DNA from 2 places in the Arthrobacter sp. 10T419 genome. Region 1 is predicted to be linked to the other one. Evidence: riboswitches for the same ligand, from Rfam matches in the RefSeq annotation. Region 1 holds a riboswitch; the other holds the start of a gene.
The links. A riboswitch is a leader RNA that binds a small molecule or an ion and turns the genes downstream of it on or off. The one in region 1 is predicted to bind thiamine pyrophosphate.

Region 1 (14,252 bases):
ATCGCCCGGATCGAAGCCAAGGGCTACACCCTGGCCGAACTCAAGAAGGTCAACGCCAGCCGCGAACTCCTCGAACAGCACTACGAGGAGCACGTAGGCAAGCCGTTCTACGAGCCCCTCGTCGAGTTCATGCTCAGCGGGCCCGTCGTTGCCGCGATCTTCGAAGGCCACCGCGTGATTGAGGGCTTCCGCTCGCTCGCCGGCACCACGGACCCGACGACGGCGGCGCCCGGCACCATCCGTGGCGACTTCGGCCGCGACTGGGGCCTCAAGGTGCAGCAGAACCTGGTCCACGGCTCAGACTCGGCGGAGTCCGCCGAACGCGAGATCAAGATCTGGTTCTAAGAACCCGCAGCACCGCACCGAGGTGACAGATAAGGCCAATGTTCGCGTTGAACATTGGCCTTAACTGTCACCTCGAGGCGTTTGCGGAACGCTCAGTAGCCGGACGTTCCGATGAACACCTGAATGAAGGCGAAGAAGATCGTGGCGACGACGGCGACGTAGAGCAGGGCCGTGAGGATCCAGCCGGAGTCCGCCAGGATGCGGGCGGCAGCGGCGGGCACCCGGATGACGCCGTGGCTCACGTTGCGGACCGTCACCCAGACGAACAGCGGAATCATCGCGGCCCAGACGATCATGCAGAACGGGCAGAGAATGTGGATCGAGTACAGCGCCTGGGACCACAGCCACACCACGAAGGCGAAGCCCAGCGTCACACCGGCCTGCAGCCCGATCCAGTACCAGCGGGCAAACGTGGCCCCGGCGAGGATTCCCATGGCCGTGGTGATGATGACCGCGAACGCGACAATGCCGATGAACATGTTCGGGAAACCGAAGACCGAACTCTGCCAGGTCTGCATTACCTGGCCGCAGGAGATCCACGGGTTCACGTCGCACACCGTGGCGTGGTTGGGGTCCTTGAGGACAGCCAGTTTCTCCAGCACCAGCGTGCCGGACGCGAGCCAGCCGACGACGCCGGTGATCAGCAGGAGCCAGGCGAAGGGCCGGTCACGCGTCATCGGGGGCAGCGGGCGCTCCGCAGCTGCCGCGCCGGTACCGCGCTCATGGGCGGTCACGTCGCCGGGGGCGTGGGAGATGCTGGGCATGGGATTTCAGTCCTTTGCGTCGGGTGCTCTTGGGCCGATTCTATCGCCGGAGGCTGGATGTAACCGGGTAGGAGTCGTGCCCTCACCGGTGATTCGGTCCACGGCGCGGACTGGATGTCCCGCTTAGCCCTGCTTTGGCGGCTCCTGTGAGACAATGAACCTGGCTGGGGCCCGATCCACATTCGGGTTTCGGTCCGGCGACTTTGCTTTCAAGACCGCCAATGATGAGCAGGGCATACTTCGGATCCCTCGATCCGGCCTATCCCGCAATGCCATTGGACGGCACCTGGTTGTGACAGAGAGATCAACGGGTTCAGAGCAATCTTGCCGGCCTTCCAGGGCTGCCGCACCCCACTGCCGGTGCGAACCTGGAGGTATCCAATTGACTTCTGTCAATGCCTGCGGGTGTTGACAAATATTTGCCCCACGGGTGCCGGATGTGGCGGTACATCAGGGGCAGGAGTGTCGCCACATATGGATAATGACCAGCTTGTAGCCGGTAACGACGAAGCCGCTGTTGCCGAAGTAGCACCGGAAGCCGCCGCCGCGGAGGCGCCCAAGAAGGCCACCCGGTCCCGCCGCAAGGCGGCCCCAAAGGCGGAGGCCGCCGAAGCAGCCGTCGCGTCCGACGTCGTTGCTGACGCCCCCGCCGTCGACAATCCCGAAACGGCCCCGGAAGCGAAGGCCCCGGCCCGCCGGACCCGGTCGCGGAAGAAGGTCGAACCCGAGGTGCTGCCCGCCTTCGCTGACTCAGCCGCCAGCACGGAAACTGCGGTTCCCGCCGATGAAGCACCTGCCGAGCTGCCGGCCGCCGAGGCGGCACCGGAGAAACCGGTCCGCCGCCGTGCCTCCCGCGCCAAGACAGCCGTGACGCCTGCAGCGACGGAAGAAGCCCCGGCCCCGGCCGAGGCTCCCGCCGCCGTGGCTTCCGACGCGCCGGCTCCTGAGGCCGCACCCGTCGAGGCCCCGGCCGACGCTGCACCCGCTGCCGAGGCGTCTGTAGAAACATCCGGAGCCCCCTCGCTCTTCCTCGCACCCGGTGCCGTCACCTCGATGATCTTCCAGGCCCCGGATCTGAGCACCGTCATCCGCCCCGCCCCGGCCCCCGCTGCTGTTGCCGAGGAAGCCGAAGAAGAAGAAGACGAAGAAGCCGAGGGCGAGGATGCCGGCAGCCGCCGTCGCCGCCGCAGCCGTGGACGCCGTGGCCGCAGCCGGACCGGCGAAGCCGACACCGACGCAGACGGCGCAGCCGAAGATGCAGCGGAGTCCGGCGAGGACTCCGAGGGCACCCTCGAAGACGGCGTGACCTCGCGCCGCCGTCGCCGTCGCCGCCGCGGCGACCAGGATCTCGAACTGACCGGCGGCGGGGACGACGATCCGCCCAACACGGTAACCCGCGTCCGGGCGCCGCGCTCGGTCAGCGAGGCCCCGGTCAACAACCGCGTCACCTCCGTCAAGGGCTCCACCCGCCTGGAGGCCAAGAAGCAGCGCCGACGCGAGTCCCGCGACACCGGCCGCCGCCGCACCGTCATCACCGAGGCCGAGTTCCTGGCCCGCCGCGAATCCGTGGACCGCCAGATGATCGTCCGCCAGCGCGACGACAGAATCCAGATCGGCGTCTTGGAAGACGGCGTGCTGGCCGAGCACTTCGTCTCCAAGACCCAGCAGGATTCCTTGATCGGCAACGTCTACCTGGGCAAGGTCCAGAACGTGCTGCCGTCCATGGAAGCCGCGTTCGTCGATATCGGACGCGGCCGCAACGCCGTGCTGTACGCCGGCGAAGTCAACTGGGACTCCGTCAACCTCGAAGGCAAGCAGCGGCGGATCGAAAATGCGCTCAAGTCCGGCGACTCCGTGCTCGTCCAGGTCACCAAGGACCCGGTCGGCCACAAGGGTGCCCGCCTGACCAGCCAGATCTCGCTGCCCGGCCGTTACCTGGTGTACGTGCCCGGCGGTTCCATGACCGGCATCTCCCGCAAGCTGCCCGACGTCGAACGCAACCGGCTCAAGCGGATCCTCAAGGACCGCCTGCCGGAAGACGCCGGTGTCATTGTCCGCACCGCGGCCGAGGGCGCTTCGGAAGAAGAGCTGACGCATGACATCAACCGGCTGCGAGCCCAGTGGGAGGGCATCGAAAGCCAGTCCACGTCCACCAAGATCCTCGCCCCCGAGCTGCTCTACGGCGAACCTGACCTGACCATCAAGGTGGTCCGCGACGTCTTCAACGAGGACTTCTCCAAGCTGATCGTCTCCGGCGAAGAAGCCTGGGACACCATCGAGGCCTACGTCACCTACGTGGCACCGGACCTGGTGGGCCGGCTCGAGAAGTGGACCAAGGACACAGACATCTTCGCTGCGTGGCGCATCGACGAGCAGATCCACAAAGCACTGGACCGTAAGGTCTTCCTGCCCTCCGGCGGCTCGCTCGTGATCGACCGCACCGAAGCCATGACCGTGGTGGACGTCAACACCGGCAAGTTCACCGGCAGCGGCGGCAACCTCGAGGAAACCGTCACCAAGAACAACCTCGAAGCGGCCGAGGAAGTCGTCCGGCAGCTGAGGCTGCGTGACATCGGCGGCATCATCGTGATCGACTTCATCGACATGGTGCTGGAATCCAACCGCGACCTCGTGCTGCGACGCATGGTGGAGTGCCTGGGCCGGGACCGGACCAAGCACCAGGTTGCAGAGGTGACCTCGCTGGGGCTCGTGCAGATGACCCGCAAGCGGATGGGCACCGGGCTGCTCGAAGTCTTCGGCGAACAGTGCGAGGCCTGCGCCGGCCGCGGCATCGTCACCCACGACGAGCCCGTGGAACACCGCCGTGCCAACACCGTCGCCGCAGAACACCACGTCCCGCGGACCGAGCACCAGCCCGCCGCACGCAGTGAGCGCAAGCGTCGCCGCGGCAAGGGCGGCCAGGGCGGCGAAGCCATGCCGTCCGCACCCGTCGCCGTGCACGCCGAGCCCACCGAGGCGGAGCGCCACGCCAAGGCAGAGGCGACGCGCGCCGCGCTGGCCAACATCGCCGCCGCGGCGCACGCTGCCCACCTGCACGACGGTGAAGCGACAGCAGCTCCCGACGCCGAAACCCGCCAGGCCGCGCTCGACGCCGCCGTGGAACTCGCTTCGTCGGAGGAGGCAGCGGGTCGTCCCGCGGCCGTGCTGACCTTCGGCGGCGAACAGGTTGCCTTGCCCTTCGTCGAGCACGCCGAGGAAACCCCGCAGCCCGCGCTGACCCTGGACCTGCTGACCGAAGCGTTCGCCCACCTGGGCGACGCCGAGACCGGCAAGCCAGCCGCCGCGGCTCCGGTTGCGGAGACGCCCGCAGCCGAGGTTCCCACGGCCGAGCACGCGGCGGAGCACGCTGCGCCTGCAGCTGCAGCGCCGTCCCGTGCCACCCGGGGCCGCGGCCGCGCCAGGACGGCGCGGATCCAGCCGCCGAGTGTACGTACCGCCGAGGCCCAGGCCCCGGCCCGCCAGGAAGCTGCGAAGGCCCCTGCGGCCCAGGCGCCGGCCCGCCAGGAAGCCGGCAAGGCTCCTGCGGCCCAGGCCCCGGTACGCCAGGAAGCCCGCAAGGCCCCTGCGGCCCAGGCCCCGGACACCACCGGACCCCGACGGGTGCGCCGGAACCGGAGCGCCAGCCGAGCCCAGGGCGCCGCCAACGAGACGTCCGTGCAGCAGCGCGAGACCGCTCCGTCGGTTGAGGCCGTCTCGGTCCATGAGGCCAAGGCCCCGGAGCCGGCAAAGGTGGCCGCCAAGCCCGCCGCCAACGAGCCGATCATCCTCGGCGTCGGCGTCCCGGCGTCGGAGCTCTAGGACCCAGCAGGCACCACCACTCGCGGGTTCCGTCCGGGATCGACGTAACATCACGTCGACCCCGGACGGAACCCGCGAGTGCGTTAAGGGGACGGGCTGAAATTTAGCGGGGTTGCCGGCGAGGAACGCTAGGCTGGGGGACTGACACGGGGTGCCGCGCATCGAGCCGGCTGAGATCCAGACCCGTTGAACCTGTCCGGTTAGCACCGGCGAAGGGATGTCTCTTGTCTTCAACAACCCAGCCTGCATCTAGCCGAACCTCAGCCTTCCTGCAGTCCGTCTTCCCGGCACCGGACGCCGGAGTCCCCACGCCGCCGCGGATTCCGCGGGTGCTGGCCATCGCGGGCTCGGACCCCTCCGGCGGCGCCGGCATCCAGGCCGACCTGAAGAGCATTGCCGCGAACGGCGGCTACGGGATGGCTGCCATCACGGCACTGACCGCCCAGAACACCCAGGGCGTCCGGTCGGTGCATGTACCGCCGGCGGCGTTCCTGACCGCCCAGCTGGAGGCCATCAGCGACGACATCACCATCGACGCCGTCAAGATCGGTATGCTCGGCGACGACTCGGTGATCGACGCCGTCCGGGCCTGGCTCGAAAAGGTGCGCCCCGGCGTCGTGGTCCTGGACCCGGTGATGGTGGCGACGAGCGGCGACCGGCTGCTCCAGGAATCGGCCGAAACCGCGCTGCGGGCCCTCTTGCCACTTGCGGACCTCATCACACCGAACCTGGCCGAGCTGGGCATGCTGCTGGGGGAGCCGCCCGCCGCGGACTGGGCCAGTGCGCTGGAACAGGGCAAGCGGCTCGCGGCCCTTGCCGGCACCACGGTGCTGGTCAAGGGAGGCCACCTGCCGGCCGGCGGAAGCCAGAACGACGGCGGTTGCCCGGACGCGCTCGTCAACACCGGGGGAGTGCTCGGCCAGGAGACGGTGGTGGTGCCGGGCGAGCGGATCGACACCCGCAACAGCCACGGCACCGGCTGCTCCTTGTCCTCTGCTCTGGCCACGGTCCAGGCCCGGACGGGGGACTGGGAGGCAGCGCTACGGGAGGTCAAGCCGTGGCTGCTGGGTGCATTGCGGGAAGCCGGACGCCTGGAGGTCGGATCCGGCAACGGCCCCGTGCACCACTTCCACCACCGGCAGCACGCTGCGGCACCCCAGCTTCCTGCCGAGGGCGAGTTCGCCACGCTGCTGGCAGGGCACGCGGCGGACGGGCTGGACGCGATCTACGGCCTGGACTTCATTCGGGGGCTCGCGGACGGTACCTTGCCGGAACCCGAGTTCGCCTACTACCTCGGCCAGGACGCCCTGTACCTCAACGGCTACTCCCGGGTGCTGTCCCGCGCGGCGGCCCTGGCGCCGTCGGAAGCCGAACAGCTCTTCTGGTCCCGCTCGGCGCAGCAGTGCCTCGAAGTCGAATCCGAACTGCACCGGAACTGGCTGGCCGGCCGCGCCGTCGAGACCCAGCTGGGACCGGTGACCAAGGCGTACGTGGACCATCTGCACGCGGCATCGCTCGCCGGCAGCTACGGCGTGCTCGTGGCCGCGGCGCTGCCGTGCTTCTGGCTCTACGCGGAGGTCGGCGCCACGCTGCATCGCGAGTTCCTCGCTGCCGGCGCACCGGCAACGCATCCCTACGCGGAGTGGCTGCGCACCTATGCGGACGAGGCCTTCGCGGAGGCGACGCGGCAGGCGATCAGGTACACGGACGCGGCGGCCCGTAGAGGCTCCGAGGCGGAACGCAGCGCCATGGCGGTGGCGTTCAGGCAGTCCTCCCGCTACGAGGTGGAGTTCTTCGACGCGCCGAGGCTGCACGCCTGAGCCGCGCTACGCGAAGCAGCCGGTAGGATAGTTGGGCGCGGTTCCGGAAGTCGCTGCGGCACCATAACTTTGGCCCCCGGGCGCAGGGTGTGGCGTCCGTCACGCACTACCTGCCGGGACCAGCCTCGTTTGCGGCCGAAGGCAAAATTAGCGTAGTCTAGATCTTCGGTGCTTACGCCAACACTTGGGTTATGACCTTGAGGAACAGTTCACCCGTATTACGGGCAGGACTTTTCCGCAGGATAGCTCATGGGTTCCCCCGGGGAATCCACCGGCGTTGAGGCACAGCGTGAGCCGGTCCAAGCATTTGGGCCCCAGGTTCCGCACGCAAATCTAGTAATAAACGTCGAGAGAAGTGAGTTCCCCAGTGGTGTACGCGATTGTCCGCGCAGGCGGCCGCCAAGAGAAGGTTTCCGTTGGAGACTTCGTTACCCTGAACCGCGTCCCCGGTGGAGCCGGCAGCACCTTTGAGTTGCCCGCACTGCTTCTGGTGGACGGTGACAAGGTCACGTCTGCAGCCAAGGACCTGGCCAAGGTAACGGTTACGGCTGAGATCCTCGAAGACCTCCGTGGTCCGAAGATCGTCATCCAGAAGTTCAAGAACAAGACCGGTTACAAGAAGCGCCAGGGTCACCGTCAGGAACTGACCAAGGTCAAGATCACCGGTATCAAGTAACTAACGTTACTGTTCAGGTTTTCAGCAGATTCCCCAGAATTTTAAAGGCAGGCATTTCAAATGGCACATAAAAAAGGCGCGAGCTCCACTCGCAACGGTCGTGACTCCAACGCCCAGTACCTCGGCGTCAAGCGCTTCGGCGGCCAGGTAGTTTCCGCAGGCGAGATCATTGTCCGCCAGCGTGGCACCCACTTCCACCCGGGCGCCGGCGTTGGCCGCGGCGGCGACGACACCCTGTTCGCACTGACCCCCGGTGCTGTCGAGTTCGGCACCCGCCGTGGTCGTCGCGTTGTGAACATCGTGGCTGCTGCAGCTGCAGAGTAACAACAAGTTCTAAATCGGTGGGGCGGACCAGTAGGTCCGCTCCACCGGTGTTTTAACCGCATTACAATCATCTTGGGCCCCTTGCGGGCCCGAGGAACAGCACTGAGGAGATCCACGTGGCGAGCTTTGTAGACCGGGTAGTACTGCACGTATCCGGCGGTACCGGCGGCCATGGCTGTGTCTCCGTCCACCGCGAGAAGTTCAAGCCCCTCGGCGGTCCCGACGGCGGCAACGGCGGCAACGGCGGCGATGTCATCCTGCGCGTGGATCCCCAGACCACCACCCTGCTCGACTACCACCACGCCCCGCACCGGCACGCCACCAACGGCGGCCCCGGCATGGGTGACTGGCGCGGCGGCAAGAACGGCGAGACCCTGGTCCTGCCCGTACCCGAGGGCACGGTCGTCAAGAGCAAGGACGGCACCGTCCTGGCCGACATGGTGGGCGAAGGCACCGAGTACGTCGCCGCTGCCGGCGGCATCGGCGGCCTCGGCAACGCCTCGCTGTCCTCGCAGAAGCGCCGGGCCCCCGGCTTCGCGCTGCTGGGCATCGAGGGCGAATCCAGCGACATCGTCCTGGAGCTGAAGTCCATCGCGGACATCGCCCTGGTCGGCTTCCCGTCCGCCGGCAAGTCCAGCCTGATCGCCGCGATGTCCGCCGCGCGGCCCAAGATTGCCGACTACCCGTTCACCACCCTGATCCCCAACCTCGGCGTCGTCCAAGCCGGCGACGTGCGCTTCACCATCGCCGACGTCCCGGGCCTGATCGAAGGCGCCAGCGAAGGCAAGGGCCTGGGCCATCACTTCCTGCGCCACGTCGAACGCTGCGCCGCGCTCGTGCACGTGCTGGACTGCGGCACGCTGGAATCGGACCGTGACCCGCTCTCGGACCTCGCCGTGATCGAAGCCGAGCTCGAAAAGTACGCCGTGGACATGAGCTACGCCGGCACCGACGGTGAAGTCGTGCCGCTGAACCACCGCCCCCGCCTGATCGCCCTGAACAAGGTCGACCTGCCGGACGGCAAGGACATGGCCGAGTTCGTCCGCCCGGAACTCGAAAAGCGCGGCTACAAGGTCTTCGAAATCTCCGCCACGAGCCACGAGGGACTCCGCCAGCTGGGCTTCGCCATGGCCGAGATCGTCAAGGCCGCCCGCGACGCCGTGGCCGCCACGCCGCCGAAGGTCCAGGCCCCCGTGCTGCGCCCGCGCGCCGTCAACGAGAGCGGCTTCACGATCCGCCGCGAGGAAAAGAACCTGGAGCCGCTGTTCCGCGTGCTCGGCGAGAAGCCCGTGCGCTGGGTCAAGCAGACCGACTTCACCAACGAGGAAGCCATCGGCTACCTCGCTGACCGCCTCGCTAAGCTCGGCGTCGAGAACGAACTGTTCAAGCAGGGCGCCAAGCCCGGCGATATGGTGGTCATCGGCGAGGACGACGGCGTCGTCTTCGACTGGGAGCCGACCATGATGGCCGGCGCCGAACTGCTGGCCTCCCCGCGCGGTACCGACGTGCGCTTCGCGGACATCGGCGACCGCCCCACCCGTGGCCAGAAGCGCGACGAGCAGCAGGAACGCCGCGACGCGAAGGCCGCCGCCCGGGCCGAGCTGGAGGCCGAGCGCAAGGCCGGCATCTGGACCGAATCGGTCAGTGCCCGCCGCGCCCCGCAGCCGCTCAAGGAGAGTGGACTCGGCGAAGCCGATGACGAGTAACGCCGTCGTCGTGCCCGGAGCGGCGGCGGTCCCCAGCCGCACCCTGCTCTCCCGCGCCCGCCGAATCGTGGTCAAGGTCGGGTCTTCCTCGCTGACGTCCATCAAGGGCGGCATCGCCGAGGAAGCCCTGAGCGACCTAGCCGACGCCCTCGCGCACAAGCGCAACGCGGGCACCGAGATCATCCTGGTCTCCTCCGGGGCGATCGCCGCCGGGCTGGCACCGCTGGGGCTCGAAAAGCGCCCACGCGACCTCGCCACCCAGCAGGCCGCCGCGAGCGTGGGCCAGGGCCTGTTGATGGCCCGCTACACCCACGCTTTCGGCGCACACGGCGTCACGGTGAGCCAGGTGCTGCTGACCGCGGACGATTTCATGCGCCGCAGCCAGCACACCAACGCCTTCCGCGCCCTGGACCGGCTGCTGAACCTTGGCGTCGTCCCCGTGGTCAACGAAAACGACACTGTCGCGACCCACGAGATCCGCTTCGGCGACAACGACCGGCTCGCGGCCCTCGTGGCGCACCTGGTCCGTGCCGACGCCCTCGTGCTCCTCTCCGACGTCGATTCGCTCTACGACGGGCCGCCCTCGCACGGCGCCAAGCGGATTGCCCACGTCTCCGGCCCGCACGACCTCGAAGGCATCTCGATCGGCAGCACCGGCAAGGCCGGAGTCGGCACCGGCGGAATGGTCACCAAGGTCGAGGCCGCATCCATCGCCGCCGGCTCCGGGATCAGCGCCCTCGTGACCTCCACCGCGAACGCCGCCGCCGCGCTGGCGGGGGAGGACGTGGGAACCTGGTTCTCCGTCAACGGCGCCCGCAAGCCAATCCGGCTGCTCTGGCTTGCCCACTTGGCGTCCGTGCAAGGCACTTTGGTACTCGACGACGGCGCCGTCCGCGCCGTGCGCGACCGCCACACCTCGCTGCTGCCCGCCGGGATTACGGCCGTGCACGGGGACTTCGAAGCCGGCGACGCCGTGGAGATGGTCGGCACCGACGGGACCGTGATCGCCCGCGGCCTGGTGAACTACGGGGCCGCCGAGCTGCCCCAGATGCTCGGCCGCTCCACCCGTGAACTCGGCAAGACGCTGGGCCGCGGCTATGACCGTGAAGTTGTTCATGTTGACGACCTGGTGCTGGTCTGAGCTGCCGCCTCGCCTAAACTTGGAGCATGACTGAGGCCCTGACTTCGCACCCCGACCTGCCGGTTCACGACGCGCACTCCGGGGGCCTGCCGCCGGCCGCAACGGACGTCGAAGCCGCCGTGCACGCCGTCGCAGACCGCTCCCGGACCGCCTCCCGCCGGATGGCCCGCGCCAACCGGGCCTGGAAGGACCGGGGGCTGCGCGCCATCGGCGCCGCACTGCTGGAGCACAAGGACCGGATCCTGGCCGCCAACGCCACGGACGTCGCCGCCGGCCGGGCCAATGGCACCTCCGCGGCGCTGCTGGACCGCCTCACGCTCAACGAAACCCGGGTGCAGGGCCTGGCCGCCGCACTGGAAAACCTCGCCAACCTGCCCGACCCGGTAGGCAACGTGGTGCGCGGCCAAACCCTCCCGAACGGGTTGCGCCTGCGCCAGGTCAACGTGCCGATGGGCGTGGTTGCCGCGATCTACGAGGCGCGTCCCAACGTCACCGTGGACATTGCCGGACTGGCCCTCAAGAGCGGCAACGCCGTAATCCTGCGGGGCGGAAGTGCCGCCGCCGCCACCAACGAGGCCCTTGTCGGCATCCTCCGCGAGGCGCTGGAGTCCGTGGGCCTGCCGGCGGACGCCGTCCAGAGCGTTGACCAGTACGGCCGCGACGGCGCAAACGTCCTGATGCGTGCCCGCGGCCGTGTCGACGTGCTCATTCCCCGCGGCGGACGCGAGCTGATCCAGACCGTGGTGACGAACTCCTCGGTGCCGGTCATCGAAACCGGCGAAGGCAACGTGCACATCTTCCTCGACGCCTCCGCGGACGAGGAGATGGCCGTCGAGATCCTGCTCAACGCCAAGACCCAGCGGCCCAGCGTGTGCAACACCGTGGAGACGCTGCTGGTCCATTCCGCTTCCACCGTGCTGCCCGCCGTCGCCGCCGCCCTGCGCGCCGCCGGCGTGACTCTGCACACAGACGACCGGATCCGCGCCGCGCTCCCGGCCGCGGTGGAGTCCGTGCCGGCCACCGAGGTGGATTGGGCTACCGAATACATGGACCTGGACCTGGCGGTGGCCATGGTGGACAGCCTCGACGAGGCCGTGGAACACATCCGCACCTGGTCCACCGGGCATACCGAGGCGATCCTCACCAACGACCTCGCCAATGCCGAGCGCTTCATCGCGGAAGTGGACTCGGCTGCGGTAATCGTGAACGCCTCAACGCGGTTCACCGATGGCGGGGAGCTGGGCCTCGGCGCCGAAGTGGGCATTTCGACGCAAAAGCTGCATGCCCGCGGTCCGATGGGGCTGACCGAGCTCACCACCACGAAGTGGATCGTGCAGGGCGAAGGCCAGGTCCGGGCCTAGCAACGCGGTAACATGGAACAGAAGCCAGGAACGGCGGGGACCTCCGTCGTCGCAAAACCGCAATTAATTTGTGAAGTCACTAGGGGAGAACATGCTGTTGCAGCAGATCACCACGTCCATCGCCGCAGCCGTTGAACATGAGGAGCTCGCGCCGCTCATTGCGCCGCCGTTCGTCATTGGCGGCTCCATGTTCGTGATCCTGCTGGTCCTGATGTTCATCACGCTGTCCTACGGCAACCTCGGCAAGCGCCACGAAGCCGTCGAGGAGCACGCGGATCCGCACCGCCAGCACCCGAACAAGCACGACCACGGCCAGGGCCACTAATATTTCCGCCAAAGTGAAGCAGCATGGCGCGAAGCGCCGCCTGCGGCTGGGTGTGATGGGCGGCACGTTTGATCCGATCCATCATGGTCACCTCGTCGCGGCCAGTGAGGTCGCGGCGAAGTTCGGCCTCGACGAGGTGGTGTTCGTTCCCACCGGCCAGCCCTGGCAGAAGAGCAGCAAGAAGGTCAGCGAGGCCGAGCACCGGTACCTGATGACGGTCATCGCCACGGCTTCGAACCCCCGGTTCACGGTGAGCCGGGTCGACGTCGACCGCCCGGGTCCCACCTACACCATCGACACCCTGCGCGACCTGCGCACGCTGCGGCCGGACGCCGATCTGTTCTTCATCACCGGCGCGGACGCGCTGGCGCAGATCCTGTCCTGGAAAGACATTGACGAACTGTGGTCCTTGGCGCACTTCGTCGGTGTGACCCGGCCCGGGCACGTGCTGGACGGCATGGGCCGCGATGATGTCAGCCTGCTCGAGGTCCCGGCCATGGCGATCTCCTCCACGGACTGCCGGGCACGCGTCGCCGCGGGAAACCCTGTCTGGTACCTCGTGCCGGACGGCGTGGTCCAGTACATCGCCAAGTACGACCTGTACGACGGCCAGCCCGATCCCGGGCCGGATTTCCGGGAATCCCGGGCTGACCTCGAAATAAACCAAACCGCCAGCACCGAATGAGCCTTCAATGAGTCAGGAACAGCCTCCCATCCGCAGCCGCCGCGAATTGCGCCAGGCCAGGGATGAACGCCAGGAAGTGAACCCCGGCGCCGGTACCGCGGGTGCTGGCGCGGATCAGGCTGCCCGGAATCAGGACGGCGGGGGTTCCGGCTCCCGGCAGGCCGGCGCGGATCCCTCCTTCTCCGGACGTCCCGAGGAACCGACCGAGGCCGAGACCACCGGCCGCCGCCGCGTCCCAGGCCCGGTGGATTCCGTCCGGACTACTTCCGCCGCCGAACGGTCCTCCCAGATCCGCGCCCGCGACCGTGCCGCGCTGCGGACCATCAAGGAACTTGCGGAAAAAGAGGGGCAGCTGTCGCCCGGCGGTGCGCCCACGCGCCGCCAGCTCCGGCTCCAGCAGCTTGCCGAGGAGACCGCACCTGCCACCTCGGCCAATCCGATCGTGCCGATGCCCAGCCCGCGAACCCGCTCGCACCCGGCAGTGGGAGCGGCTGCCAAGCCGCCGGCCGGCGCGGAAACGTCCGCTGACGCGGTCTCGACGCCGGCGGAGGCTGCCGCCGCCCCGAACCAGGGCGACGGCGAGCCCGGTCCCGGCCGCGGCGGAAAGCTGCCGGAGGGAATGAGCGTCGAGCAGGCCCTCGCCGCGCGCGAACTGCTCGCCGAGCAGGCCCGCAACCAGATGGCGAAGATGGAGCACATTGCCGCCACCGATCCGGACGCCGTCGATCCGGAGATTCTGGCCGAGCAGATTGCCCTCGCCGAGCGGGCGGCGGTGCTCAACCGTCGCGCGGCCGCGAAGCAAAAGCTGGCCGAGCAGAACAACCGGCCCGCCCAGCCGCGCAGCGAACAGCCTAAGAACGATCCCTCGACCGCCAGCAACCTCGCCATGGTGACGCCGCTGGAATTTGTCGAGGTCCCCGGCGTGGAGCGGCCAGTAATGAAGCGCCCTGCCACGTCGTATGTCCCGCTGGTCACCAACTCCAGCCCGAAGGTCCAGCCTCCACGCACCTCGCGCCGTCCCGGCCAGGCCCGCAAGCGGGATGCCGCTCCGGTCAACGGCCGCTCCGGTGTCCTGGCACGCGCGGAGGCGGCCGCGCAGGCCGCACAGGTCCGCCGCCCGGCTGCGGCAGCCGCCCCCGAAAATCCCAGTGCCCCGGCGGTGGAGGAAGATTTTGCGGCACGTCCGCCGGTCGCTGCCAACGCCGCCTACGGCCTCGATCCGCTCGACGCGGCCACGGCCGGATTGGGCCGGGCGCGGCGTCTGCGAGCCCTTCAGCTCGGCGTTC
Region 2 (14,252 bases), on a different contig from region 1:
CGTCGAGGACCTGATCCGCGACCTCGGGCAGGCGCTCAAGCAGGTCTAGCCCCGGCGCACCCGCGAAAGCACGGGGGCCGGTTCTGACATTCCCTCGGCGTCCGCACCGTGCATCGTGACCCGCACGGCATGGGCGACGACGGCGGCCAGGCCGGCGTCGTCGGAGGGGGTGTCCAGCCCCGGAGCGCAGAGCGCCTGGCGCTGCAACTGCGAGCCCGTGCCGTGCGCCAGGACGCGGTCCACGCCGCGGCGCACCAGGTCCAGCTCCCCTTGCTCCGCCAGGACGGGGGCCACGAAGTCGACCAGGGCGTGCGCCACCTCGCCGGCGGGAGCGGGACGGAAGCTGCCGAAGTCCAGCAGCTCGCCGCGCAGCCCGCAGTTGCTGGCCTGCCACGCGGCCATTTTTAGCAGGACCGTCGGCACCGGGGCCGGATCCACGCCGTCGCGCCACTCCCGGCTGGCGGACTCCACGAGGGCGCGCACCAGCACCGCGATCAGCGCCGCGTCCTCCGCCCGCAGGCAGACATCCGCGACCCGGACCTCCACAGTGGGGTGGTGGCGGGCCAGCCGGGCATCGAAGTAGATCATCCCTTCGTCGAACAGCACCCCGCTTTCCAGCAGCCTCGTGACCACCCGCCGGTAGACCGGAAGGCTCCCGAAGATCATGGAGGGCCCCGCCGCCGGCCAGCGGTTCCAGGCCTGGGTGCGGTAGCTTTCGAAGCCGGTCTCCGTCCCGTTCCAAAAGGGTGAGTTGGCGCTGAGCGCGATCAGCACCGCCAGTTTGTCCCGGATCCGGTCGAGGACGGCGACGCCCTCCTCGGGGGACTCGATGAAGGTATGGACGTGGAAGCCGCACGTCAGCTGCTCCTGCACCGTAAGGCCGAAGCGCTTCTGCATGGTGGCGTACCGCGGGTTGGGCGTCGTGTGGGTGGCAGCTGCCAGCGGCGATGTGGCCAGCGCTGCCACCCGGGCTCCGTGCATCCGGGCTACGCGGCCCGCGAAAGCCCGGGACTGCCTGATTTGCTGGAGCAGCGCGCCGTGGTCAAGGCAGGGCACGGTCTGGGTCTCGATCTGCTCCAGCTTGAGCTCGAAACTGAAGCCCGAGTCATCGTGGTTCGGATCCGCGGCAGACGCCGCGGCCGCTGCCGCGGTGGCGGGTTTCAGTCCGCGCAACAGTGCGTCGGCCAGTGCCAGCGGGACCCCGGTAACGGGATCCACGATCAGCAGTTCCTCCTCTACGCCAAAGGTGCGCATGCAACCATTGTGCGTCAGCACCCGCCCCGGCGCGCTACCCCAAAATCGCCGCTCAGACGATTCAGTCCTGGAAATACTCGATCTTGGCGCCGATGGTGTTAAGCCGCTCGGCCAGGTCCTCGTAGCCGCGTTCGATCACGTAAATGTTGCGCAGCTCTGACACGCCCCGCGCGGCGAGCATGGCCAGCAGCAGGCAGGCAGCCGGGCGCAGGGCCGGCGGGCAGCCGACTTCCGCGGCCCGCCACTTGGTGGGCCCGTTGACGTAGATCCGGTGCGGATCCAGCAGCTGGACCTGGGCGCCCAGCTTGTTCAGCTCGGTCAGGTAGATGGCCCGGTTCTCGTAGACCCAGTCATGGATCATCGTCTGGCCGTGGGCGTTGGCGGCGATGACGGCGAAGAACGGCAGGTTGTCGATGTTCAGGCCGGGGAACGGCATCGGGTGGATCTTGTCCGTTGGCGCCCGCAGCTCGGAGGGTTTGGTGGTGACGTCCACCAGCCGGGTGCGGCCGTTGCGGGCAAGATACTCCGCGGATACCTCCAGCCGCTGGCCCATCTGCTCGAGGGTCGCCAGTTCGATCTCCATGAACTCGATCGGGACGCGGCGGATCGTGACTTCGGAGTTGGTCACGATGCCGGCGGTGATCAGGCTCATCGCCTCGATCGGGTCCTCGGACGGGAAATACTCGATGTCGGCGTCGATCGACGGGCGGCCGACGATCTTCAGCGTCGTGGTTCCCACGCCGTCGATCTCCACGCCCAGCATCTGCAGGTAGAAGCAGAGGTCCTGGACCATGTAGTTTGGGCTGGCGTTGCGAATGATGGTGGTGCCGCGGCGGTGGGCGGCGGCCATGATGGCGTTTTCGGTCACGGTGTCGCCGCGCTCGCTCAGGACGAAGGAACGGTCGTGGCCGTCTGCGGGCGGTGCCTGCACGCTGTAGAAGCCGGACTTCGCCTCGACGCTGAGGCCGAACTGGCGCAGGGCCTGCATGTGCGGCTCCACGGTGCGGGTGCCAAGGTCGCAGCCACCGGCGTAGGGCAGCCGGTATTCGCTGGACTCATCGAGCAACGGGCCGAGGAGCATGATGACGCTGCGGGTGCGGCGGGCGGCCTCGACGTCCATCGAGTCGAGGTCCAGCACGGCCGGTCGGCGGATCTGCAGGTCGTTCGCGTCGAGCCAGGTGCACTCGACGCCGATGCTGGTCAGGACCTCCACGATCCGGTTGACCTCTTCGATCCGGGCCAGCCGCCGCAGGACGGTGGTGCCGCGGTTGATGAGACTCGCGCACAGCAGCGCGACGCCGGCGTTCTTGCTGCTGTTGACGTCCACGGCGCCGGAGAGCGTGCGGCCGCCCTCCACCCGCAGGTGGGTCATCTGCGGCCGGCCGACCTTGACGATGGCGCGGCCGAAAATGGATTCGAGCCGCTCAATCATTTTCAGGCTCAGGTTCTGCTTGCCCTGCTCCATCCGGGCGATGGCGCTCTGGCTGGTTCCCAGCTCGGCCGCGAGCTGTCCCTGGGTCCAGCCCTTCTCGCCGCGGGCGTCCCGGAGTACGGCGCCGACATATTCAGCAGTCTGTTGAGTCATATGCAATAAATATCACGGATGAGCTATTTTGACGGGCCAAATCCCCAGAACTGCAATAAAGCTCACAGAATATCCATCTCGTGCGATATGTAGCGGTTACTGCTGGCCGAGGAACACCATGTTCCACGTCCCGGCAGCGACGGCTGCGGCCACGGCGGCACCTGAGATCAGCAGGCCCCCGAGAACCACCCACGCGTCCAGCCGGCTGAACGTCGCCTTCCGCGCCCAGGTCCGCTGCGCGCCGCCAAAGCCCCGCGCTTCCATGGTCACCGCGAGCCGGGAGGCACGGCGGACGGCCTGGACCATCAGCCCGAAGCTCTGCCCCAGCGTGGCCTTGAGCCGCTGCGCCGGGTTTCCGTGTGAGCCGACACCGCGGGCTCGCCGGGCCATGCCGATGGTCTGCCATTCCTCGGCCATGAGCCCCACCAGCCGCATCGCGGCCAGGGTGCCCAGCACGAAGCGGTGCGGCAGCTTCGCCTGCTGCGCCAGGGCGTCGGCCAGGTCCGTCGGGTCCGTGCAGCTCATCAGCAGCACCGCCGGCAGCGCGATCGCGAGGCCGCGCAGCAGGAAGCCCAGCCCGAGCTGCAGCGAGCCCTCGCTGATGGACCACATGCCGACGTCGAGCAGTATCCTGCCGTGGTCCGGGGCCAGGATCGCGGTGCTCCAGCCGCCCACGGCGGCCGCGAGGATCAGCGGCCAGCCGCGCTGCCAGAGCAGGGCCAGAGTCAGGCCCGCCAGCGGGAACAGCAGCAGTTCGAAGCCGAGCGCCACGGACGCGGACACCCAGTCGATGGACAGCGCCAGCACGACCGTGATGAGCACGACGCCGGAGAACTTTGCCAGCGGGTTGGCGCGGGTCAGCAGTGCGTGGTTTCCGCGCAGGGTCAGGGTGTCCCTCATGGCGCCGCCACCCCCGGATTCGTCCTGCCGGGCAGTCCCGGCGCGCCCGGCTGCGGTGCGCCGAGCTTCAGCTCGGTGCCGCCGAGGACCTCGCTGAACTCCGCGTCGTGGGTCACCGAGACCACCGCGGTCCCGGCGTCGAGAAGCTCGGAGAGGAAGGAGGCCAGTTCCGCCCAGGTGTTGGCGTCCTGGCCGAAGGTGGGTTCGTCCAGCACCAGCACCTGCGGGTGGGCAGCCAGCACGGTGGCCACGGAGAGCCGCCGTTTCTCGCCGCCGGAGAGCGTGTAGGGGTTGGCGTCCACGAGCTCGCGGAGCCGGAGCCGTTCCAGCAGCTCCTCGACCCGTTCTTCGCCGCGGCCCAGCTGGCGGGGACCGAACATCAGTTCGTCCAGCACCCTGCCGGTGACGAACTGGTGCTCGGGTTCCTGGAACACCGTGCCGATCCTGGCGATCAACTGCTGGGCCCTCCATTTGTACGGATCGATGCCTGCGCCGGCGCTCAGCTCGGTGGTGGCGGACACCGCGCCGGAGACCGGGGAGAGCAGGCCTGCCAGGGTCAGGGCGAAGGTCGACTTCCCGGAACCGTTGGGGCCGGTGACGGTCAACGCCTGGCCGGACCGGACCCGGGCCGTGATGCCGGACTGCACCGGGACGGGTGTTACCGTGCTGAAGCCCCGCAGCAAACCGGTGCGGCGGGGCCGTTCGCGGGACACGGCCAGTTCCTCTGCGGCCAGCAGCAGCTGGCCGGCCCCGGCGTCCCCTTCCGGTCCTGTTCGGCCGCGGCGGGCCCGGGTGGCGGGCACATGGCCCGGCACCCAGACGCCGGCGGAGATGAGCATGTCCCGCGCCTGCTCCAGGACCAGGTCCGGGGGCCCGTCCAGCAGCACGGCGGAGTCCGTGGCGGATCCGGGCTGCAGCACGACGATCCGGTCCACAAGGTCTTTCCAGACAGCAACCCGGTGCTCCACCACCACCAGGGTGGCCCCGGTCTTGTCCAGGCACCGTCCCACGGCGTCGCGGACCTCCAGGACACCGGCCGGGTCAAGGTTGGCGGTGGGCTCATCGAGGAGCAGCAGCCCGGGCCGCATCGCGAGGATCCCGGCGAGCGCCAGCCGCTGCTTCTGGCCGCCGGAGAGCGACGACGTCGGGTGTTGCAGCGGCAGGCCGCCCAGCCCGACGTCGTCGAGCGCCTCCCCCACCCGCCGCCAAATGTCCACCGGGGGGACCGAGAGGTTTTCGGCCCCGAAGGCCACGTCGTCGCCGAGCCGCGACAGCACCACCTGGGTCTCCGGGTCCTGCTGCATCAGCCCGGCCCGCCCGCGCCGGGCCCTGGGCGGGGCTCCGTCGATCAGCAGGCTGCCGGTCTCATCGGAGTCCTCGGCATCAGCGGAAGCATCAGCGGAAGCAGCAGCGGACGCGGCTGCCGCAGTGCTGTCCCCCAGCACACCGGCCAGGGCGTGCAACAGCGTGGACTTGCCGGCGCCGGACGGGCCCAGCAACAGCACGCGCTCGCCCGGACGGATGTCCAGGTCCAGGCCGCTCACGGCGGGCCGGGCCCGGCCGGCGTGCCGCCAGCCCCAGCCGCGGGCGCTGACCGCGGCCGGGCGTACGTCGTCGACAGACCTCATGCGTGTGCGGGCATCAGGAGAAGACGGGTTCCGATGCCGCCTTGCGGGACCCGAACGAGGCCAGCACCCCGGTCTTGGCCAGGCCGCGGGTGGCGAGCCAGGACAGTCCCCCGGCAATCACCGCTCCGGAGATGGCGCAGAAGACGATGTAGGCGAGCTTGTCACCGGTTTCGTACGCGATGTTCCAGCCCCAGGGCAGGAAGGAGTCGTTCAGGCCGCAGAACAGGCCCGCGCCGGCACCGGCCAGCAGGGACACCGGAAGGTTGAACTTCTTGTACAGGAACGCGGCAAAGATGAGTTCGGCGCCCAGGCCCTGCAGGATGCCGGAGATCAGCACGGTGGTGCCGTACTGCGAGCCCATGATCAGCTCGCCGGTGGCGGCCACCGCTTCGCAGAACAGCGCCGCCCCGGGCTTGCGGATAACGAGCATGCCCAGCACCGCCGGGATCATCCAGCCGCCGGCGTAGAGCCCGGTCAGCGGCGGGTAGACCGCGTTGAGCGGGACGGAAACAAGGTTGGAACCCTGGGACCAGGCCCAGAAAATCACACCGCCGGCAACAGCGATCAACGCGGCCACCACAATGTCGACCACGCGCCAGCTGTATTTGCCGGTGGTCAGTGTCTGCTTCGCAGAAATGTCAGTCATATCGTCCTCCTGAGGAACAGGAGGGGAGGGTGCTCCGGCGGCACCGCGGCCTTCGCCACGGGTGCCGGGCACCCTGAGAACTCGACTCCCTTGCGCCGGTACTAACCGGATCAGGTTCGAGGGTCTGCGGCTGTCCGCACTCTCAGCGCCCACCTACGGTTACCTTGGATTTCTCCAGTGATGCCCGACGGCGGCGCTCCCCTGTCGTATCTAAATCGCCCTTGTGGGCTGGCTCAGTTTACACCCGGCGGCACTCCCAAGTGACTCGCAGTCGTTGTCTTTTTGAGGGCTCATAGCGGCAACAACTGCGAGTCAGTTGGGCTTGCGCAGCGGCGGCCACCTAACGGAAGCTGAGTCCCATGAGCGACGCACCAGTGCCTTCCCCCGAGTACGACCCGGACTCCGCGGAACCACAGCCGCCGGGATCCCTGGCCGCGCTCATCGGCCGCATCCTGGCCGAAATCGACGAACTGCAGTTCCGGTCCTTCAGCAAGGACGACGCGCTGGACCTGGGCCTCCTCCTGGTCCAACTCGGCCGCCAGCGCTCCTACCCGATCGCCATCGACATCAGCAAGGGCGATCAGGTCCTCTTCCACGCCGCACTGGAGGGCGCCACCCCGGACAATGAGCGCTGGATCAAGGCCAAACAGCGCACCGCGGTGCGGTATGAAGTCCCGTCGCTGCTGGTGGGCCTGCGGGCGCGTGCTGCCGGTCAGAGGATCGAGGACAACGCCTGGTTCGACCAGCGGGAGTTTGCAGCCCACGGCGGCTCGTTCCCCATCTACCTGCGCGGAACCGGGGTGGTAGGCACCGTCACGGTGTCGGGGCTGCCGCAGAAGGACGACCACGAGCTGGTGGTCGAGGCACTGACCGAAATCCTCGGCCGCCCGGGGACGCTAGGCTAGGGGAAGCCCTGTTTCCTCCCGCAAGGAGTACGAAGTATGAACATCTTCATCAAACTGCTTGGCACCGGCGTCAGCCTCCTCGCCGGCTTCGTCGGCACCAAGGTAGTCGACACCGTCTGGGAAAAGACCACCGGCAACAAACCGCCCAAGGGCCACGACGACGACGTCCCCACCACCCTGCGCCAGGCCCTGACCTTCGCCCTCATTTCGGCCTCGGTCAGCGCCATCATCCAGGTCCTCGCCAACCGCGGCACGCAGCGGGCGATCACCCGCTTCGCCAAGACCCAGGACCTGGTCTAAGCCATATCGCCGCCGGCGGCGTTACTCGTCGTCGTCGTCCGTGAATCCGCGCTTGCCGGCCGCCTGCTGCACCACGGCTTCCAGCTCGTCGGCGCTCAGCAGCTCGGGGTGCAGGTGCTTGGTGCGGTAGCCGGCGCGGCCAACCATGTGGGCGGAGACCGGCACTGTGAGCAGCTGGAAGATCCACGCGACCACCAGCACCGGCCACACCCACCAGGTGCGCAGCTGCAGCCCCACGGCGCAGAGCAGCAGGAAAAGCCCCAGCACCTGCGGCTTGGTCGCGGCGTGCATCCGGCTCATGAGGTCGGGGAACCGCAGCAGGCCGATGGCCGCGCCGAGGGACATCAGCGCCCCGACCACCATGAACACAGCCGAGACGGTGTCGATTACGGCGTCGGCGGAAATCGTGTCAGGACTCATTGGGCTGCTTCCTCCGGTCGGCCACGAATCGGGCCACCGTCACCGAACCGACAAAGCCGATGATCGAGATGGACACCAGCAGCATCAGGTTGTTCAGGTGCCGGTTCACGGCCATGTCGATGCACAGCGCCGCGCCTAGGATGGCCAGCAGCACGTCGGCGGCCAGCACCCGGTCCAGCAGCGAGGGCCCCCGCGCGATGCGGATGATCGCGCCGGCCGCGGCGAGCGACAGCACGACCGCGGTAATGGTCAAAACCAGCGGCATCATGCCCCGGCCTCCTGCTTCAGTGCGGACAGTTCGGCCCTGGTGCCCATGATCCGGATCAGCCCGGCCTCGGTGTCGCGGACCTCCTTGCGGAGCTTGGCCGCGTCCTCGGCGTCTCGGACATTGATGCCGTGGATGTAGAGCGTGGACGTGGACCTGTCCACCTCCACCACCACGGACCCCGGGATCAGGGAGATGACGTGTCCCGTGGCGGTCACCAGCAGGTCTGAATGGCTGCGGAGCGGGACGGCTATGACGGCGCTGATCACCCGCGGACCACGGACCACGGCCAGGTACAGGACCTGGAAGCTGGCCGCCACGACCTTGGCCAGGAAGACCAGCGCGAACGGCACGGCGCGCAGCACGTTGAAGCGGCCCCCCAGTTCCACCGGCGGCAGGTAGAACAGCCGGGCCACCACCACCGCGATCAGGGCGCCGAAGAGCAGGTTTCCGGCGCTGAAGTCCTGCCACAGGGCGCCCCAGACAATAACGAGCCAGACCAGCAGCGGCAGCTCCTGGCGCAGCGAGACCCTCTTCCGTGTCATTTGCCGCCCTCCTGCCGCATCGGCTGGGCGATTACCGGAACCGGCGCCTCGTCCCCAAGCACGGCCTGGATATAGGCGGACCGGTTCAGCATCTCCCCGGCGGACTGGTCCGCCACCCGGAAGAGCGGCCCGGCAAACACCGTCAGCGCCACCCCGAACAGCACCAGGCCCAGAGTGGAGCCCACCATGGTCCGCGGCAGCAGGGTCACGTTCTGCTGGCCCGCGCGGTGGCCGGTGGCCGCGTCGGCGGGGGCGGCGAGCAGCACGGGGTCGGGGTGTTCGGCGTCCTCGGGCTTGCGCCAGAAGGCGCGGTTCCAGACCCGGGCGATGGCCAGCAGGGTCAGCAGGCTGGTCAGCACGCCGCCGGCCACGAGTGCGTAGGCCAGCGGGGTGCCGAGGGCGACGCCGGCCTGCAGGAGGCCCAGTTTGCCGAGGAACCCGGAGAACGGCGGGATCCCGGCCAGGTTCATGGCCGGCACGAAGAACAGCACCGCCAGCAGCGGCGAGAGCTTGGCCAGCCCGGCGATCCGGTCCACCGAGGAACTCCCGGCGCGGCGCTCGATCAGGCCGGTCACGAGGAACAGGCTGGTCTGGATGGTGATGTGGTGCGCCACGTAGAACACCGCGGCCCCCAGCCCCGCCACGGACGACATCGCCAGGCCGAACACCATGTAACCGATGTGGCTGACCAGGGTGAAGGAGAGCAGTCGCTTGATGTCGCTCTGCGCCAGGGCGCCCAGGATCCCCACCACCATGGTCAGCAGGGCAGCGACCATCAGCGGGGTGTTGAACGTGTCCCCCGGGAAGAGCAGGGTCTCGGTCCGGACCATGGCGTACACCCCCACCTTGGTGAGCAGGCCGGCAAACACGGCGGTGACCGGGGCGGGGGCCGTCGGATACGAGTCCGGGAGCCAGAAACTCAGCGGGAACACGGCGGCCTTGATGCCGAACGCCACGAGCAGCAGCACGTGCAGCAGGTTCCGGGTGCCCTGGTCCAGATCCATCAGCTTGATGGCAAGGTCCGCCATGTTGATGGTTCCGGTGGCGCCGTAGATCATGGCGATCGCGATCAGGAACAGCACCGAGGAGACCACCGAGACCACCACGTACGTCACACCCGCGCGGATCCGCGGACCCGTCCCGCCCAGGGTCATCAGCACGTAGCTGGCGGTCAGCAGGATCTCGAAGCCCACGTAGAGGTTGAAGAGATCACCGGAGAGGAACGCGTTGGACACGCCCGCCACCAGGATCAGGTAGGTGGGGTGGAAGATCGAGACGGGCGCGTCGCGGTCGCCGTCGGCCATGCCCTGCCCGGTGGCGTAGACCAGCACGGCAAGGCTGACGGTCGAGGACACCACCAGCATGAGCGAGGAGAACTGGTCCACCACCATCACGATGCCCCAGGGCGGCAGCCAGCCGCCGATGTTGACCGCCGCCGTGCCGCCCTGCCAGACGGAGGCCAGCAGCAGGCATTCGAGCAGTAGCGTCAGCGAGAGGAGGGCAATGCTGACGGTCCGTTGCGCCCGTGGTTGCCGGATCAGCAGGAAGGTCAGGGCGGCCCCAAGGATGGGGAGGACGACGGCGAGCGGGGCAAAGCTTGCGATGTTCACTTGGTCCCTCCTTCCGGGCCGGGCGTGATGTTGCGGGATCCGGGTTGTTCCTCGGCGGCGGCGTCCATGGCCGGCATCCGGCGGGCGCCCGCCTGCACGGTCTCCGTCGGGTCGGGTCCCCCCGCAGCGTCCGTCGGATCGGCCGCCACGAGAGGGAACTCGGAGGTCTCCGCCGGGATGACGGCGTCGTCCTCGGCGTCGAAGCTGGGGGTCTCGGCCACCCGGCGGTCCTCGGCGTCGTCCTGGATTTCGTCCTGCCGGGCCAGCACCCAGGTGCGGTAGATGATGCCCAGCATGAAGGCCGTGACGGCGAAGGAGATCACGATCGAGGTCAGGATCAGCGCCTGCGGGAGCGGGTCGCTGTAGTCGCCGGCGGCCGTGTCTTTGTTGAACAGCGGTGCGAGGCCCGCATAGCCGCCAGTGGCCAGGATCAGCAGGTTGGTGGCGTTGGCCAGCAGCATCAGGCCCAGCAGGACCCGGGTGAGGCTGCGTTCCAGGATCAAATAGATGCCGCAGGCGTAGAGGGCTCCCATGACCGTCAGCAGGGTCAGATTGACGCTCATGCGCTCCCCTTGGCGGTGGTTTCGGCCGGGACGCCGTCGGCTTCCCGGTCGTCGGACGGCTCCGCGGGTTCTTCCGCGGGCTGTTCCTCGAAATGTTCGTCGATTTCCGCGCCGAGGCTGCGGAGCACGTCCAGCGCCAGGCCGACAACGACGATGTAGACGCCGATGTCGAAGATGGTGGAGGTGACGAACTTGATGTCGCCGAAGACGGGCAGCCAGAGTTCGATCACGGCACTTTGGAAGACCTGGCCGCCAAGCAGCAGCGGCGCGACGCCGGACGCCGCGGCCGTCGCGAGCCCGATCCCCAGCAGGGCGCCGGCGCTGACCGGGGTGGCCTCGCGCAGCTCGAAGCGGCCCCCGGCGAGGTAGCGGATGGTGAGGGCGAGCCCGGCCGTGAGCCCGCCGGCGAAACCGCCGCCGGGAAGGTTGTGTCCGGCGAGCAGCAGGTAGATGGAGAAGACGATCATCGAATGGAAGATCAGCCGGGTGACGACTTCAAAAATGATCGACCGCCGCTCCGGGGCCATGGTCCGTCCCGCCACTAGCCACGCGTCGCGAGTCGACGCGGCAAACCGCCGGCTCAAGGCCAGCGCCGCGTTGTCCCTGGTGTGGGCGGGCTGATGCGTCCGGCGGCCGACGGTTCCTTCCGCCACGGACGACGAGGGCCCGATGCGGTCGCCGCGGCCGCGGACGAAGATCAGGCTGGCGACGCCGGTGGCGGCGAGCGCCAGCACGGAGATCTCGCCAAAGGTGTCCCAGGCCCGGATGTCCACGAGGGTGACGTTGACGACGTTCAGTCCCCCGCCGCCCTCGTAGGCCAGGCGCGGGAACTCAAGCGAGACCGGAGTGGCGACCCGGGAGCTCAGGGCATAGATCGCTACGAAGACCATGGTGAGGCCGAACGCCGCGCCGATGATCACCCGGGTCACCCGGTACTTACCGCCGGTGCGGTCCCGCAGCTCCGCCGGCAGGCTCCGCATGGCGAGGACGAAGGCCACCAGGATGATGGTTTCCACCAGCATCTGGGTTAGGGCCAGGTCCGGGGCGCCCTGGAGCGCGAACATCAAGGCGATGCCGTAGCCGGTGACCGACACCATCAGCACGGCCAGGAAGCGCTTGTTGGCCCGCACCGCGGCGAGTGCGCCGATCACGATGCCGGCGCCCGCGACGAGCTGCAGCGGCGAACCGGGGTCGATGAAGTACAGGCCGCCGGGTAGCGGCTTGTTGGCCAGCAGCATCGCCGTGAGCGGCAGGACGAAGGCCACCGTCAGGATGACGGCCAGGTAGAAGAAGAGCGAGCCTCGCTGGGTGCGGCCGGTGACCCAGACGGCGACGTCGTCGAGGGCGCCGATGGTGCGCTGGTAGCTGCGGTCGCCGTCGATCCAGCCGGGCACCAGCGCCTGCGCGCGGGAAACGGCGTTGCGTCCGTAGAACATCGCCAGTCCAAGGGCGAACGTGATCGCGGTCAGGCCCAGCGCCGGGGTGAACCCGTGCCACAGCGCGAGGTGCCCGGCGGCGTCGGGATCCACACCACCGGCTTCGGCGTGGCCGGCGAAGAGCGCCGCGTACGGCTGGATCCAGGCGTCCACCGGCGCAGGCCACACGCCGTAGAGGAGGGTCAGCAGGCTCAGCACGGCGGGGGCGGCAAGGAATGCCGGCTTGACGGCCTTGAAACGGGTGGCCGGCACGCCGGATTTGACCGCGAAGGCGCCCCACATGAAACGTGCGCTGTAGGCGAAGGTCAGGATGGAGCCCAGCACCAGGCCGACCAGGATAACCAAACCCCACGGCCCGGTCCCGGCGTGATGCACGAAGGCCTCGAAGACGGATTCTTTCGCCACGAAACCTGCCAGCGGCGGCACTCCGGCCATCGACGCGGCACCGATCGCAGCCACCACGGCCAGGGCGCGGGAGGACCGGTAAACCCCGGAGAGCTTGCGGATGTCGCGGGTCCCCGCCTGGTGGTCGATGATGCCGACCACGAGGAACAGCGTGGCCTTGAAGAGGCCGTGGGCCAGCAGCAGGGCGAGGCCGGCGAGCGCCGCATCGGGCTTGCCGAGCCCCACCACCATGGTCAGGAAGCCGAGCTGGCTGACCGTGCCGTAGGCGAGGATGAGCTTGATGTCCGTCTGGCGCAGGGCCCGGTAGCCGCCCACCAGCATGGTGGCCAGGCCGAGGCCCAGCACCAGCGGGAGCCAGTACGCCGTCTCGGCGAACCCGGGGGCAAGCCGCGCCACGAGGTAGATGCCCGCCTTCACCATGGCGGCGGCGTGCAGGTACGCGCTCACCGGCGTCGGCGCGGCCATCGCCCCGGGGAGCCAGAAGTGGAACGGGACCAGCGCGGACTTGGTGATCGCGCCCACCAGGACCAGCACGACGGCGGCCGCCACGGCGGCCGCGGCCGGTCCCGTCGCCAGCTCGGGCGCCATCTGCAGGATGGTCGAGATCCGGTAGGTACCCGCGGTTGAGCCCAGCATGATCAGGCCCACCAGCATGGCCAGGCCGCCTGCAGTGGTCACCACCAACGCCTGCAGCGCCGAGCGACGGGCCGACAACCTCGTGCGGGCGTAGCCGATCAGCAGGTAGGACAGGACCGTGGTGAGTTCCCAGAAAATAAACATCAGGAGCAGGTCGTCGGCGGTGACCAGGCCGAACATAGCCCCGGCAAACGCCAGCAGTTGGGCTCCGAAGCCGCCGAGATGGCTGTCCTTGTCCTTGAAGTACCGGGCACAGTAGACCAGGACCAGCGCACCGACACCCAGGACCAGCAGGGACATGACCCAGGCCAGGGCATCCATCCGGAACGCCAGCTCCAGCCGGAGGTCCGGAATCCACGGGAGGGTCACCGCGGTGGACCCGGCGTATGAATACACCGCGCCGTGCTGGAGGAGCAGCCAGACGAACGAGCCTGCGGGCACCGCGGCCAGCGCGAAGAACGCGTTCCTGCCCAGCCTGCGGAAGAGGAACGGCGCCACAGCAGCCACCGCGAAGTGCACGGCAAGGACTGTGATCACTGGTATCTCCGCAACGTCAGGAATTCGATTGTCAAAAAGTTGGAGCAGGCGGGGCAATTGGTTAGGTTCGGTGCGGCTAGTTTACCAAGCGTGCACAAATTGTTTTTACGGTGACGTGCGCGGAGACGCCAGCCATTGGAGCCGCGGTTCCACCGGCCCGGCAACGAAGACCCGGCGTTGCCTAGCCGTTTCTCCGCCGGCGGTCCGCCGCGGACGGCTAACATTCAGGCTATGAACTCCGCCACTGCCCCCGAGGCCATGCGTCCGGCCTCGGAACTCGAGTCCGGCAGCCATGCCACCGGCAAGGGCCGGGTCGTGGCCTGGGCCGCCTGGGACTGGGGCTCCGCGGCCTTCAATGCGGTCATGACCACCTTCGTCTTCACCGTCTACCTCACCTCCAAGGCCTTCGGCGGCGAAGACGAAGCTTCGGCGGTCCTCGGCTCCGCCCTGGCCATCGCCGGGGCGGCCATCGCCCTGCTGGCCCCGGTCACCGGCCAGCGTTCGGACAGCGGAGGCCGCCGCAAGCTGTGGCTGGGGGTCAACACGGCCGCCGTCGCGCTGCTGACGGGGCTCTGCTTCTTTGTCTTCCCGCGTCCCGAATTCCTGCTCCTCGGGGT

Region 2: linked by a shared signal. The riboswitch ahead of AC1DBD_RS00185 (ECF transporter S component) and the one ahead of AC1DBD_RS04810 (bifunctional hydroxymethylpyrimidine kinase/phosphomethylpyrimidine kinase) in region 1 are both predicted to bind thiamine pyrophosphate.

The regions. Positions count from the first base shown of each region.
Region 1 covers NZ_JBFTHF010000002.1:248,482-262,733, forward strand. The annotation lists gene ndk (nucleoside-diphosphate kinase) at 1-345, shown strand, start outside; gene AC1DBD_RS04800 (vitamin K epoxide reductase family protein) at 438-1,109, opposite strand; gene AC1DBD_RS04805 (Rne/Rng family ribonuclease) at 1,584-4,928, shown strand; TPP riboswitch at 5,066-5,163, shown strand; gene AC1DBD_RS04810 (bifunctional hydroxymethylpyrimidine kinase/phosphomethylpyrimidine kinase) at 5,198-6,748, shown strand; gene rplU (50S ribosomal protein L21) at 7,116-7,424, shown strand; gene rpmA (50S ribosomal protein L27) at 7,485-7,748, shown strand; gene obgE (GTPase ObgE) at 7,865-9,454, shown strand; gene proB (glutamate 5-kinase) at 9,444-10,595, shown strand; gene AC1DBD_RS04835 (glutamate-5-semialdehyde dehydrogenase) at 10,622-11,956, shown strand; gene AC1DBD_RS04840 (hypothetical protein) at 12,048-12,281, shown strand; gene nadD (nicotinate-nucleotide adenylyltransferase) at 12,295-12,966, shown strand; gene AC1DBD_RS04850 (hypothetical protein) at 12,974-14,252, shown strand, end outside.
Region 2 covers NZ_JBFTHF010000001.1:33,287-47,538, reverse strand. The annotation lists gene AC1DBD_RS00210 (O-succinylhomoserine sulfhydrylase) at 1-49, shown strand, start outside; gene AC1DBD_RS00205 (glutamate--cysteine ligase 2) at 46-1,254, opposite strand; gene AC1DBD_RS00200 (UDP-N-acetylglucosamine 1-carboxyvinyltransferase) at 1,316-2,839, opposite strand; gene AC1DBD_RS00195 (energy-coupling factor transporter transmembrane component T family protein) at 2,936-3,739, opposite strand; gene AC1DBD_RS00190 (ABC transporter ATP-binding protein) at 3,736-5,367, opposite strand; gene AC1DBD_RS00185 (ECF transporter S component) at 5,381-6,013, opposite strand; TPP riboswitch at 6,083-6,226, opposite strand; gene AC1DBD_RS00180 (heme-degrading domain-containing protein) at 6,373-6,918, shown strand; gene AC1DBD_RS00175 (DUF4235 domain-containing protein) at 6,955-7,218, shown strand; gene mnhG (monovalent cation/H(+) antiporter subunit G) at 7,240-7,638, opposite strand; gene AC1DBD_RS00165 (MrpF/PhaF family protein) at 7,628-7,906, opposite strand; gene AC1DBD_RS00160 (Na+/H+ antiporter subunit E) at 7,903-8,448, opposite strand; gene AC1DBD_RS00155 (Na+/H+ antiporter subunit D) at 8,445-10,058, opposite strand; gene AC1DBD_RS00150 (Na(+)/H(+) antiporter subunit C) at 10,055-10,621, opposite strand; gene AC1DBD_RS00145 (Na+/H+ antiporter subunit A) at 10,618-13,635, opposite strand; gene AC1DBD_RS00140 (MFS transporter) at 13,867-14,252, shown strand, end outside.